Regions from separate parts of the Marinobacterium aestuariivivens genome, predicted to be linked through region 1. Evidence: riboswitches for the same ligand, from Rfam matches in the RefSeq annotation. Region 1 holds a riboswitch; the other holds the start of a gene.
What was found. Region 1 has a riboswitch for cyclic di-GMP ahead of ACFQDL_RS10960 (alpha/beta fold hydrolase). Riboswitches for the same ligand answer to the same signal wherever they lie in the genome.

Region 1 (5,537 bases):
CACCACTTCGCACGGCGCGACCGCGGAGCCGCCAGGGACTGCTTCAGTGCCAGCCTGCACCTGGCCCGGCAGCTCGGCGCCCGCCGTTTTATCGTCGACGGCCATGCACAACTGGCCTACATGGCGCAACAGGAGGGCGACCGGTCCGGTTTCGAGCAGCATATCGCGGCCGCCGACGCCAGCCTCGAACCCGGCGCCCGCCACTTCGTACAGCCCTGGTTGCGCGCCATAGAGGCCATGGGCCAGACCGATGCCGCGACGCGGCACGAGCGAATGGCCCAGGCGCTGGCGCTGCTGACACCGGAATGCCTGCCCCACTGCCACCTGCATGTGCATCAGCTGCAGATCGACCTCGCCCTGGCCGACCAGGATCTGGCGGCACTGCGCGAGGGCTGCGATGCCCTGCTCGCCTATGCCCGCGGCCGGGACCTGCGCTGGGCGCATTTCTACGCCGACCGCGCCCTGGCGCTGGCCGAGGGCCGGATCGACGCCGGCCGGCTCGAACAGGAGCTGCGCCAGACCGGCCTGCTGCATTGCCTGAGCTGGCTGCGGTAGCGTTTTACCGCTGCCGGGTTCCCGGATTGCCTGCAAGCGCCCCCGCCCGTACATTGAAGGCCCGACTTCTCCCGATTGACGCTGGATTGACGCCGCGCCGCACCGCACCTTGACGCCAGCCCGTCAGACTGCATGCAAACGGGAGGCTGACCATGACGAATTCACGAACGCTGCGCCACGAGCTGGCGCGAACCCTGGCCATTGCGGCCCCGCTGACCCTGGCGTCACTGCTGTCGATGGGCATCGCCATTACCGATGTGCTCATGATGGCCTGGCTCGGCACCGCGGAACTCGCGGCCGGCGCCGCCGTCAGCGACTTCTATTCGATCGTTTTCTATCTTGGCGGCGGCGTTATCGGCGCCCTTTCTGCACTGCTGGCCGAATGCCGGGGCGCTGGCCGGGAGCGGGAAGTGGCGGGCTGGATCGGCCAGAGCTTCCAGCTGGCCCTGCTGCTGACCCTGCCCTGCGCCCTGTTGATCAGCCTGTCACCGCGATTGCTGGCGCAGATCGGAGCGGAGCCCGCCATCGTCGATGCCGCCTCCGATTATGCGCCGATGATGGCGCTGACCTGCGCCCTGCTACTGCTGGTCCGCGTCTGGCACCAGTGTTTCGCTGCCTGGGAACAGACCCGGGTCATCCTGGGCGGAATGCTGCTCAGCCTACCGCTCAATGCCCTGGGCAACTACGGACTGATGTACGGACGCTGGGGCCTGCCGGAAATGGGGTTGGCCGGCATCGGTCTGTCGTCCGCACTCTGCGCCGCCGTCCTGCTGGTCTGGCTCAGCCTGATGGCCCACCGGGCCAGCTGGTATCGCCCCGTCGGCCGGGCACTGCTGCAGGTGCACCGGGCGCGTTTGCAAAAACTGCTGCGTCTGGGGCTGCCGATCGGCATGACCAGTCTGGGCGAAACCGGCATCTTCCTGCTGGCGACGCTGCTGATCGCCGGCTTCGGCATCGACCAGCTTGCGGCCCATACCCTGACGCTGCGCCTGGCCGGTGTGCTCTATGCCGTTCCGCTGGGTTTGGCGCAGGCGGCCACGGTCAGGGCCGGACTGGCCCTTGGCGCGGGCGACTCCGGCCGGATGCACCGGGTGCTGAGGGTCCAGCTGTGGCTGGCGCTGCTCTGGGGTCTGCCGCTGGCGCTGCTGCTGGCCGGCGGGCGGGAATCCCTGATTATCTGGCTGCTGCCGCAGGCCGAACGCGGGCTGCCGCTGTTCGAAATTGCCGCAGCGCTGCTGTTGCTGCTGGCCGTAGCGCAGCCGGCGGACAGCCTGGCCACCCAGACGACCGGTTATCTGCGCGGCTTGCAGGATACCCAGAGGCCGATGCAGCTGATCCTGGTAAGCCACTGGCTGCTGGCGTTTCCGCTGGCACTTCTGCTCGGCTACGGCGCCGGACTCGGTGCCATCGGCATCTGGCTCGGCCTGGGTACCGGTATCCTGCTGGCCAGCACAGCCCTGCTGTTGCGACTGCGTCAGCAGTTGAAACGCCCCTGGGTGGGGACGACCCTCGCGGCGCGATAGCGGTATCGGTCCGTACCTTATCCGGATATCGATAATTTAGGCAATATTCCCAAGGCATAACGCAACTGCGGAACCTAAGCTTAGAGGGCATCTTGGATACTGAAAGGGCACGATCAGCGAGTTGTCGATCACGCAAAGCCACGGGTTCCGTCTCGGAATAGCCGGGTTGCCACACACAGGTGTGACAACGGGAAGGAGTTCTCCCCGCTTGCAGACATTTCGGCCGCCCGCTTTCAGCTCTGCCAGCCCGATGCTCCTCCCGCTGCAGCGATTCCGGCATCACCGGTTGCGACACAGACGGAGGAAACAACCATGCTGTCACGCAAAGCGGACCCGATCAGCGACGAGCGCTGCCCCGTACTGCTGGTATCGGGCCATGGCTGGCGTCCGGGGCCGGCACTGGCCCGGCAACTGAACCGGGAATACCGGGTGGAGATTGCCGACCAGTCGGCACTGCCGCGACTGCTGCAGCAGTTGGCACGGATCGACGGTCCCTGCCACCTGATCGGGCACGCCCACGGCAGCGTTCCGGCATTGCAGGCCGCACTGGCCCGCCCGCAACAACTGCTGTCGCTGACCCTGGTGAATCCCGCCGCCTTCAGCCTGCTGCGCCAGCTCCACGACTGGGAAAGCTGGGAGGCCGCAAGCCGGTTCGCAAGCCATGTCATCGCGTTGCACGCCGCCGGCGCCACGGCGCTCGCTGCCAGGTCTTCGTCCAGTTCTGGTTCGGGCGCGTCATCTGGTGGCTGCTGGGACCGAAGCAGAAAAGCCAGCTGCTGCGCCGGCTGCCAGGCATCGTCGATGAACTCGCCGACCTTTACCGCAATGCCTTGCACCCCCATGACCTGCTGTCACTGCCCATGCCTGTGCACCTTGTCTGCAATCGTCAGACACCGCAGCCTTCTCGCCGCCTGGCCGAACAGATGCAAACGCTGATTCCCGTCGCCACCCTGAGCCTGATCGATCGGGGCAACCAGGGTGTCGACTCGAACGGCGCCACGCGGATCCGCGACGGCATCGTCACCGGCTCGCGCGCCAGGATAGCGGCAGCAAACCCGCCCTTGCGGTGAATGCGGAGCATTCGGCCTGGAGCGACGTCACCTGACAGATTCAACCCTTTCGGTACTGAAAAGCCTGCGAAGTGCGGCCAAATGCCGACAAAGATTGCCTTGAACCCGAGGGCGTCTTATCCTTGTCGGTTTTCCCGACAGAACCGTCTCTGCAATCGGGCGGGTTCAGGTTCCGGGCTCCCGGCAACCCGCCCGATCGATCCTTAGAATCTCCTGACAGGACAAGGTAATGAGTGCAAAAGTCGCCATAGTGATGGGCTCCCGTTCCGACTGGCCCACCATGAAAGAGGCTGCCGACATTCTCGACACCCTCGGTGTGTCGTACCACGCCGAGGTGGTCTCGGCTCATCGCACCCCGGACAAGATGTTCAGTTTCGCCGAGGAAGCGGCCGAGCGCGGCTTCGAGGTGATCATCGCCGGCGCCGGCGGCGCCGCCCACCTGCCCGGCATGATCAGCAGCAAGACCCTGGTACCGGTGCTGGGCGTACCGGTTCAGAGCAAGGCACTGAGTGGCCTCGACAGCCTCTATTCCATCGTCCAAATGCCCCGCGGCGTGACCGTCGGCACCCTGGCGATCGGCGGCGCCGGCGCTTTCAATGCCGGTCTGATGGCGGCGCAGATCCTGGCTACCCGCGATGAGGCGCTGCGCGAGCGGCTGCAGCAGTGGCGCAGTGCCCAGTCCCAGGCCGTCCTGGACAACCCGGACCCGAGGAGCTGAAGCATGCTGCCACGTATTGCCGTCATCGGTAACGGCCAGCTCGGCCGGATGCTGAAACAGGCCGGCGCACCGATGGGACTCGAGGTCCTGCCCTGCGACCCGTCGCTGGAAGAGCCGGTGGCGCTGAACCCGGACGATGTGGTGACCGTCGAACAGGAACTCTGGCCCGACACGCCGCGCAGCCGGCTGCTGACGGCCCATCCCGGCTTTCTCAATGCCCGCGCCACCGAAGTGATCCGCGACCGCCTGAGCGAGAAGAGCCTGCTCGACCACCTCAAGGTCGGCACTGCCCCCTGGTGCAATATCACCCCAGACCACACCACCGAACACCTGGCGCTGGTCGGCGACAGGCTGGTCATCAAGCGTCGCCAGGGCGGTTACGACGGCCGCGGCCAGTGGCGCTGGAAGCAGGGCGAGCCGGCTCTGGACGAGTGGCTGGGCGAATGCATCGCCGAGAAAATGATTCCGTTCGACGAGGAAGTTTCGCTGGTCGGCGCCCGCGGCCACGACGGCCAGTGCGTCTTCTATCCGCTGACCCTGAACCTGCATCAGCAGGGCATCCTGCACGCCAGCGTCGGCGGACTGAAGCGCCTGCAACCGCTGCAGGCGATCGCCGAAGAGTGGCTCACGCGCATCATGGTCGAGCTGGATTACGTTGGCGTGATGGCGATGGAATGCTTCATCGTCGACGGCACCCTGCTGGTCAACGAACTGGCGCCGCGCGTGCACAACAGCGGCCACTGGACTCAGGCCGGCGCCAACCCGAGCCAGTTCCAGCTGCATCTGCGCGCGGTCGCCGACCTGCCGCTGTTCACCCCGAGGTCGACGGCCTCAGCGTGATGTGGAACCTGCTCGGCCGCGACTGGTCGACGCAGTGGCTGGCGGTACCGGGCTGCGATGTCCACTGGTATGAGAAGGAGGTCCGCCCGGGCCGCAAGGTCGGCCACGTCAACCTGCACCGCAATTCGGTTGCCGAGCTGCAGGAAAGCCTCAACCAGCTGGCCGCCATGCTGCCGGAAGAGGAGCGCAGCCCGTTGCTCTGGGCGCTGCAGGAAATCGGAGCCGACGCCTGACGTTGGCATTGCAGTATCGGGCACAGCAAGACCTGCCACTCGGAGCACTCGGGGTGGCAGGGGTCCGTCGGCGCACGGTGCCCGGGAAGCGCGGTCAATGGGCTATCCACGCGGATTCGACCGAACCAGCCAACGCAGCCCAAGCGTCACGCTGCTGTTCTTTTGAGGTGCCCTGCTGTCTCTGCACACCGACTTGAACCGCCATCTGTTAAACATTCCCCCATACCCCGGCCTGCCTCGTCACGATCTGAATTCTCGCACGGTACCGGTTTTACCTGTTGTTCCGCCCCCCTGGTCCACTGACAGCAGCCGCTGCCGACGCCCATGCGACCACTGTCGCCGATCGCCTCCAGCCTGCAACCCTCGAAAAAATACGCTGCCTGATTCTACTTCGCCTCCCCATCCCCAGCCACTCGATAAGCCCTTGAACATGGGGCGTTTATCCGGAAGATGACACTCAAACGTAATATTTCAAACACGATGTCGCCATTTTTATACTCTATACAGTCTGTGTGCAGTTGCGAAACAATAGGTCAATTCTGAGCCATGGGAGTCGCTTCGTCGCTGCCGGATAAACAGAGTTTTCAATGCTCTGGAT
Region 2 (5,537 bases), 1.5 Mb from region 1:
CAGGACTGGAACAGCGGCTTCGTGGTCTGATCGGCGGCGCCGTTGTAACCGTCCGGCACACCGGTTTCACTGACCGTATAGCTGATATCGCCCAAAGAGGCATCCTTCAGCGGCAAGCCGTCGACGCAGTGGTAACCATCCGGGCCTTCGGTCAACGCAATGTTCAGCGGCGGAATATTCGCATCCGCGACACTGGTGGCCGTGATTTCCATGGTAGCGCCGGCCAGCACCGCACCGTTTTCATCGGTCTTCTTGACCAGGATGGAGCCCAGACGCCAGTTCCTGAAGGTATAGGTCAGGTCCGGATCCGCGCCCGGCACGAAACTGAAGCACTGCGGGCCCGCGGCGATGTAGTTGTCCAGCACCGTGGTTTCCACCAGACAGTAATTGCCTGCATGCACGGTTTCGAAGGTACATTCGCCGTTGGCGTCCGTGACGCAGCTGGCATCGAAAACCGTGGTATCGACAAGCGGATCGTACTGAAGATCCCCGTCGTCCCGGAACAGCGTGAAGGCTATCCCGCTGTGCGCCGCGCCGGTATCGTCCAGTTTGATCAGCTTGAAATTGGCAGAGGTGTTCTCGAACGTCAGGTCGGGTGAGCCGGTACTGCGTTCAGCACAGGTTTCGAATACCGCAGATGTCAATGCGTCGGAAGCGCCGATATAGCCATCAGGAACCGTGGTTTCACTGACCGTATAGCTGATCTCGGCCAGCGACGCATCTTTCAGCGGCAAGTCATCCGCACAGTGATATCCACTGGTCCCCTCGATCATCGTAACAGGCTGCGTGGGCACGTCGGCATCATCGGGATCGGCATCTATGATCTTGAATACTGCACCGGACAGCGCCGCTCCGTCCTGATCGACTTTTTCACCAGGACAGACCCAAGCCGACGGTCGATAAAGTCCACCGTCAGTATGGGAATCGCGGGGCCGACCGTGAAGCACTCGGGATCGGCCGGAAGATAGTGATCCGGATGGTCCGTTTCAACCGCACAGTAATCACCCTCGAATATCAAGGTAAAGGAGCATTCACCGTTTGCAGCCGTCGTACAGGTCAATGGCGCATTATCACTGTCCAGAACGGCAGTGTCTCCAGCGTCAAACTCGCCTTTAGGCGCATTGTCCTTGTAAAGCGTAAACTCGGCTCCCGGCAGCAGCTCACCCGCATCATCCTTTTTCCTGATCTTTACCCCGGCACAATTACTGACAGTCATAGCCAATGGCGGGATAAAGTCCTTGAGGGCGGCATTGAAGGAATCGGATGAACGGCTTTTCAAATAGGCGCTGCCAAAAGTGACGCATTCCCCGGCCCCCACCACCTTGGTCAGGTTAATCGAAGCCTCCCCGAAGGTACGGGCACTTAGCCCCATTCCCTCATCGAGGCCATCTGCCTCTCCGTGTGGAATTGCAACCTTGTTGATGGATCCGGTGGCAAGGCCTTCGCTGGAAAGATTGGTGCGAGCCCCCCAACAGGGGTAACTTTTCAGCACCTCGCACACCTGACTGGCTGGAACACCACCGGAGCTTTCCTCGGTTTCCCAAAAAGAGATGAACAGTTCCGGTCGGGTTCCCCGTTTGCCAGGTCGTACTGGATCAGCATGTCCTTCGCCGTGCGTACCGGTGTTACGCCGTTAGCCGAAAGCACATCCGACTGGTTGAATTCGAAATCCATATTCGTGGTGCCCGAAGGGTCCTGTACCCGTGTCCAGAACATATGGATAAAGGTGTCCGTAAGGCCTTCTTCGGTAAAGATACCGAACTTCTTCAGATCGCTTTTGTTGGGCGGAACGCCCCCGCAACGACGGTCGGTATCGGGTCGTCTTCATCGGTACCCTATCCAAAAGCGGTATCGTCATTTTTATTCCCGATAATGATATTCTCGTCAGGCTTCCAGTCCACACCACTGGTAAGCGCTCCGCTGGCATCAGCCCAGTCGATCATGTCCAGGTCATCCAGTCTGATATTCGCGCCGGGCTCTTCGTCACCGGGCATGCCCGGATCCTCGATCTCGAAATCGCTACCATCAAGGCTGACCAGAGGGTGGGTCGCCCACGCAGGCAGCGCGAATAACCCAAGGCTCAGGAAAGCACCGCACAGGTACGCTCTCAGTGCTTGCCGATTGTTGTGCAAATGCATCGTATTCCCCTCCCGAATTCACCTGAAAAATCTATGTATGTGCCATCAAAAAAAGGCCTGGGTACCTGGCTCCTGTAGTGCACTCTCCTGCCTGTCATCGCGATTCCCCTCGTTGTCCAGCCCGTAGTCACCTCAACCGTTTGTCTCAGGACCTGCTCGATGTCTCCAGCAATACAAACTGTCGGAGGTCCCTGTCGGGGACTGAATGCTGGATCTCGACAGAACGCCTGAGGTTGACAGGCATGCAAGCAACGCCTGGACCAACTCCATAAGCGACTGACCCATAAGGAATTTATTTGAAAAAAAGGAAGCCGGGAAGAAACTGTTAACCTATTGATACAGGCTGATTCTGAAGTGACACTAAATAGATGATTTACATAAAGGAAACACTAGGGGGGTAAACTGTCACTAATTTGATACAGTTATCTGAATGTATCGGCTTGACATTGCCAGGATACTGTCCATATTCCTTGCACAGTCGATAATCCGGCTCCCGCGTCCAGATCATCAACAGAAAACGGACTGGCTTCTGTTCAAGAACTGTATCGTAAAGTTAACGATATATTTGTAATAAACTATAGCCGTCTCCTTTTGGCAACAACTTGTTAGCGCTCTGTTCACATAAGTAACAGAAGCCTCTTGCCATATTCCACTTCTGTATAAATGACATCCAGATTGACATGTTATAGTTCGTTTACAGTCAACAGGACATAGCGTTTGTGTTGAACAGAAACTGGTCCAATTATGAAACAGTGACCAGCGGACCTCCGAATACGGAGCCGAACAGGGAAATTGGTGACAGCCGTCGCTAAAGCATCTGGATGCAATACGCGGATTACGGTCCGCTACACAGATTGTTAACAGACAAGATCCTCTCCCGACAAAGGCAAAGCCCGAGCAACTGGGTGGCGCAAAGTTACGGGTCCTCGAGCACGCTCACGGGCGTATCCGAGGATCGCCGGACCGCCGAAGGAGAGTTACCCTCATCACGGACAGGCCGCTAGAGGATCTTTGCTGAATTTTAATTTCAGGAGAGACCCAATGCGCCTATCCAGGCTTCTGCTCGCGCAGCCAAGGGCTACCAGACCCGATGCTTCCCGTCACTGCTTCAACACCACTTCAGGCTGCAACGATGCGAACCTGAAAAGCCGTTTCGTCAATGTCAAGCGCGACCGTCAGCGCCCGCTCGGCACGGCCTTGGCCATAGCGGCCGCCACACTGATGCTCGGCAACCCGGCACTCGCGGGCAAACCCACCACCAAGGGCGGGGGTTCCGGTAAAGACAGTACGGCAACATCGACCTATTCGCCGCTCGCACTGACGGTCGAAGACTACTACTTCCGCTACGGCCCCCGGGAGGACAACTGCCTGGGCGAGGACGACGAACTGGCCTGGAAAGCGATCGGCGGATTAAAGCCAGGTGAAAGCTTTACTTTTACACCGCAATATCCCGGCTGTGTGAATCATGCGGCTGCCGTCACCGTTAATCTGTCATGGGACGGATCTGAACTCGCACTTTCAAGCGTGGTGCCCGATCAGGACATGTATAGCGCAGACCCGAGCCAGAAAGGAAAAGAGATCATTGCCGCCTCAAATGCCGGCATGGCGCAGCTATGCATGTTTCCGAGATACAACTCCGGCGACGCGCTCTATACAGTTAAGGTAACAAACGTTGGCAGTACCACTGCGACCAATATCGTACTTGACGGTCGTAGCGATAACGACTGGGCAATCAATTTCTACAATCGCTGCATGAATGCCGATGCCGACAGCGATGGCTGGAATGACAGCCTGGAACACTCCATGGCTACGCTGCTGTATTCGGTCGGCTATGTTGATGGCGTTTACCAGCCCTACATCCTGTGGGGCAGCAACTACCTCAAAGCAAGGGTCGACAACAGTGCTGCCGACGACGAAATCGACAGCTCTCCGGTTGACTTCAACGACGACGGAGTTGTAAACAATCTCGATGTCGAAGAGATCGGCTGGTATATCGGTGAAGGCAACGGCATCCCCCAGAGTCAGATCAGCCCGAACCCCAGCGATCCCGGCTATCTCTGGACCAACTCCCGGGAATGGCGTCGGTATGACGTGGATGGCGATGGTTATGTCGGCCAGTCCGATATCGATATCGTCTCGTCGCTGGTTGGGCGCGCTTTGCCAATGACCGAGGATATCATTGCGCCAACAGGACGGGTAATGGAACCGGAAGGCGGCAGCATAGCCAAAGGCTCCTACTATCAGATAAAGGGCCATGTCTGGGACAACGCCGCTGTGACAAAGGTCGAGTACCTTGTGGATGGCCGGATTCAGTGCACTGCCACCGATCCGGTTCCCAGCTTCGGCTTTACATCACCCTTTCATTACTGCTGGTGGGATGTCCCCAAGCGGGGGGCTCTATGAACTTGCGATCAGAGTCTATGATGCGGCGGGAAATATGACAACCAGTGAGGGCCTCCTCGTCTCGGCCAACTGAGAAGTAACTGATATACAGATAGGAAAGGGCGGGATCATGATCCCGCCCTTTTCATTACAGACGACCGGTAAGAATGCGCTTACGGGTCAACTACAATGGTGCAGGTATAGGTCGCCTGCGTCTCGAAGTTGAGCTCGCTGGAAGCCTGGCTGTCACCATCGAACAGATCGACTTCAGCGATAACAGTACCGACACCCTCGCCAGTACAGGTCACAGTCGCTTTGGTTGCACCATGGCCATCCATCGGCAAGGATTCATAGCTGATGGTGAATTTTCCGAGCGGAGTATTGTGGAAGCTTACTGTCTCCTCATTCCCACTTCCACAAACCGCATCGTTATCAATCTCGACGTTCTTCGCAGACTCACCTTCGTAGCCCACTGGCGTCACTTCGTCAACGCTAAAGATTTCGCCGAACTCCAGTTCATCCAAACAGGCTTCGCCATTGGCATCGGTCACTACAGAGCCGACAACACCCTCCGCATTAGAGATGTTAAAGGTCACACCCGGGTGCGGTACCGGGTTCAATTCGGAATTGATATCCTTGGTCGTTTTGGTGATTTTGATCGCCCCGGGCTTGCGCTCGTTCACGAAAATCAGATCGACATCGGCGTCGTCAATCGGTTCGACAGTGCGGTTAGCACAGGTATCGAATTCCGCAGAAGTCTCTGCGTCCGATGCACCGAAGTAACCTGGGGGTATCATAGTTTCACTCACCGTGTAGCTGATTACAGTACCTAATGCGTCTCTGATTGGCAGACCATCGACACAGTGGAAACCTGTCGGAGCTTCCGTCAGCGTTACCGGCAACGTTGGAACATCGTCATCAGCAGGATTGGCGGCGATAACCTTGAACTCAGCGCCGTCAAGTGCAGCCCCATCCTCATCTGCTTTTTTCACCAAAATGGAGCCCAGTTGCCTGTCC

Region 2: linked by a shared signal. The riboswitch ahead of ACFQDL_RS03195 (dockerin type I domain-containing protein) and the one ahead of ACFQDL_RS10960 (alpha/beta fold hydrolase) in region 1 are both predicted to bind cyclic di-GMP.

Annotation. Positions count from the first base shown of each region.
Region 1 is NZ_JBHSWE010000001.1:2,100,640-2,106,176, forward strand. Features, by position in the region: gene ACFQDL_RS10950 (AAA family ATPase) at 1-555, shown strand, start outside; gene ACFQDL_RS10955 (MATE family efflux transporter) at 708-2,078, shown strand; cyclic di-GMP riboswitch class I at 2,175-2,252, shown strand; gene ACFQDL_RS10960 (alpha/beta fold hydrolase) at 2,391-3,014, shown strand; gene ACFQDL_RS10965 (hypothetical protein) at 3,002-3,148, shown strand; gene purE (5-(carboxyamino)imidazole ribonucleotide mutase) at 3,378-3,866, shown strand; gene ACFQDL_RS10975 (ATP-grasp domain-containing protein) at 3,870-4,706, shown strand; gene ACFQDL_RS10980 (hypothetical protein) at 4,706-4,939, shown strand.
Region 2 is NZ_JBHSWE010000001.1:617,197-622,733, forward strand. Features, by position in the region: gene ACFQDL_RS03180 (MSCRAMM family protein) at 1-773, opposite strand, end outside; gene ACFQDL_RS03185 (prealbumin-like fold domain-containing protein) at 818-1,492, opposite strand; gene ACFQDL_RS03190 (hypothetical protein) at 1,836-2,138, opposite strand; cyclic di-GMP riboswitch class I at 3,014-3,109, shown strand; gene ACFQDL_RS03195 (dockerin type I domain-containing protein) at 3,180-4,541, shown strand; gene ACFQDL_RS03200 (MSCRAMM family protein) at 4,694-5,537, opposite strand, start outside.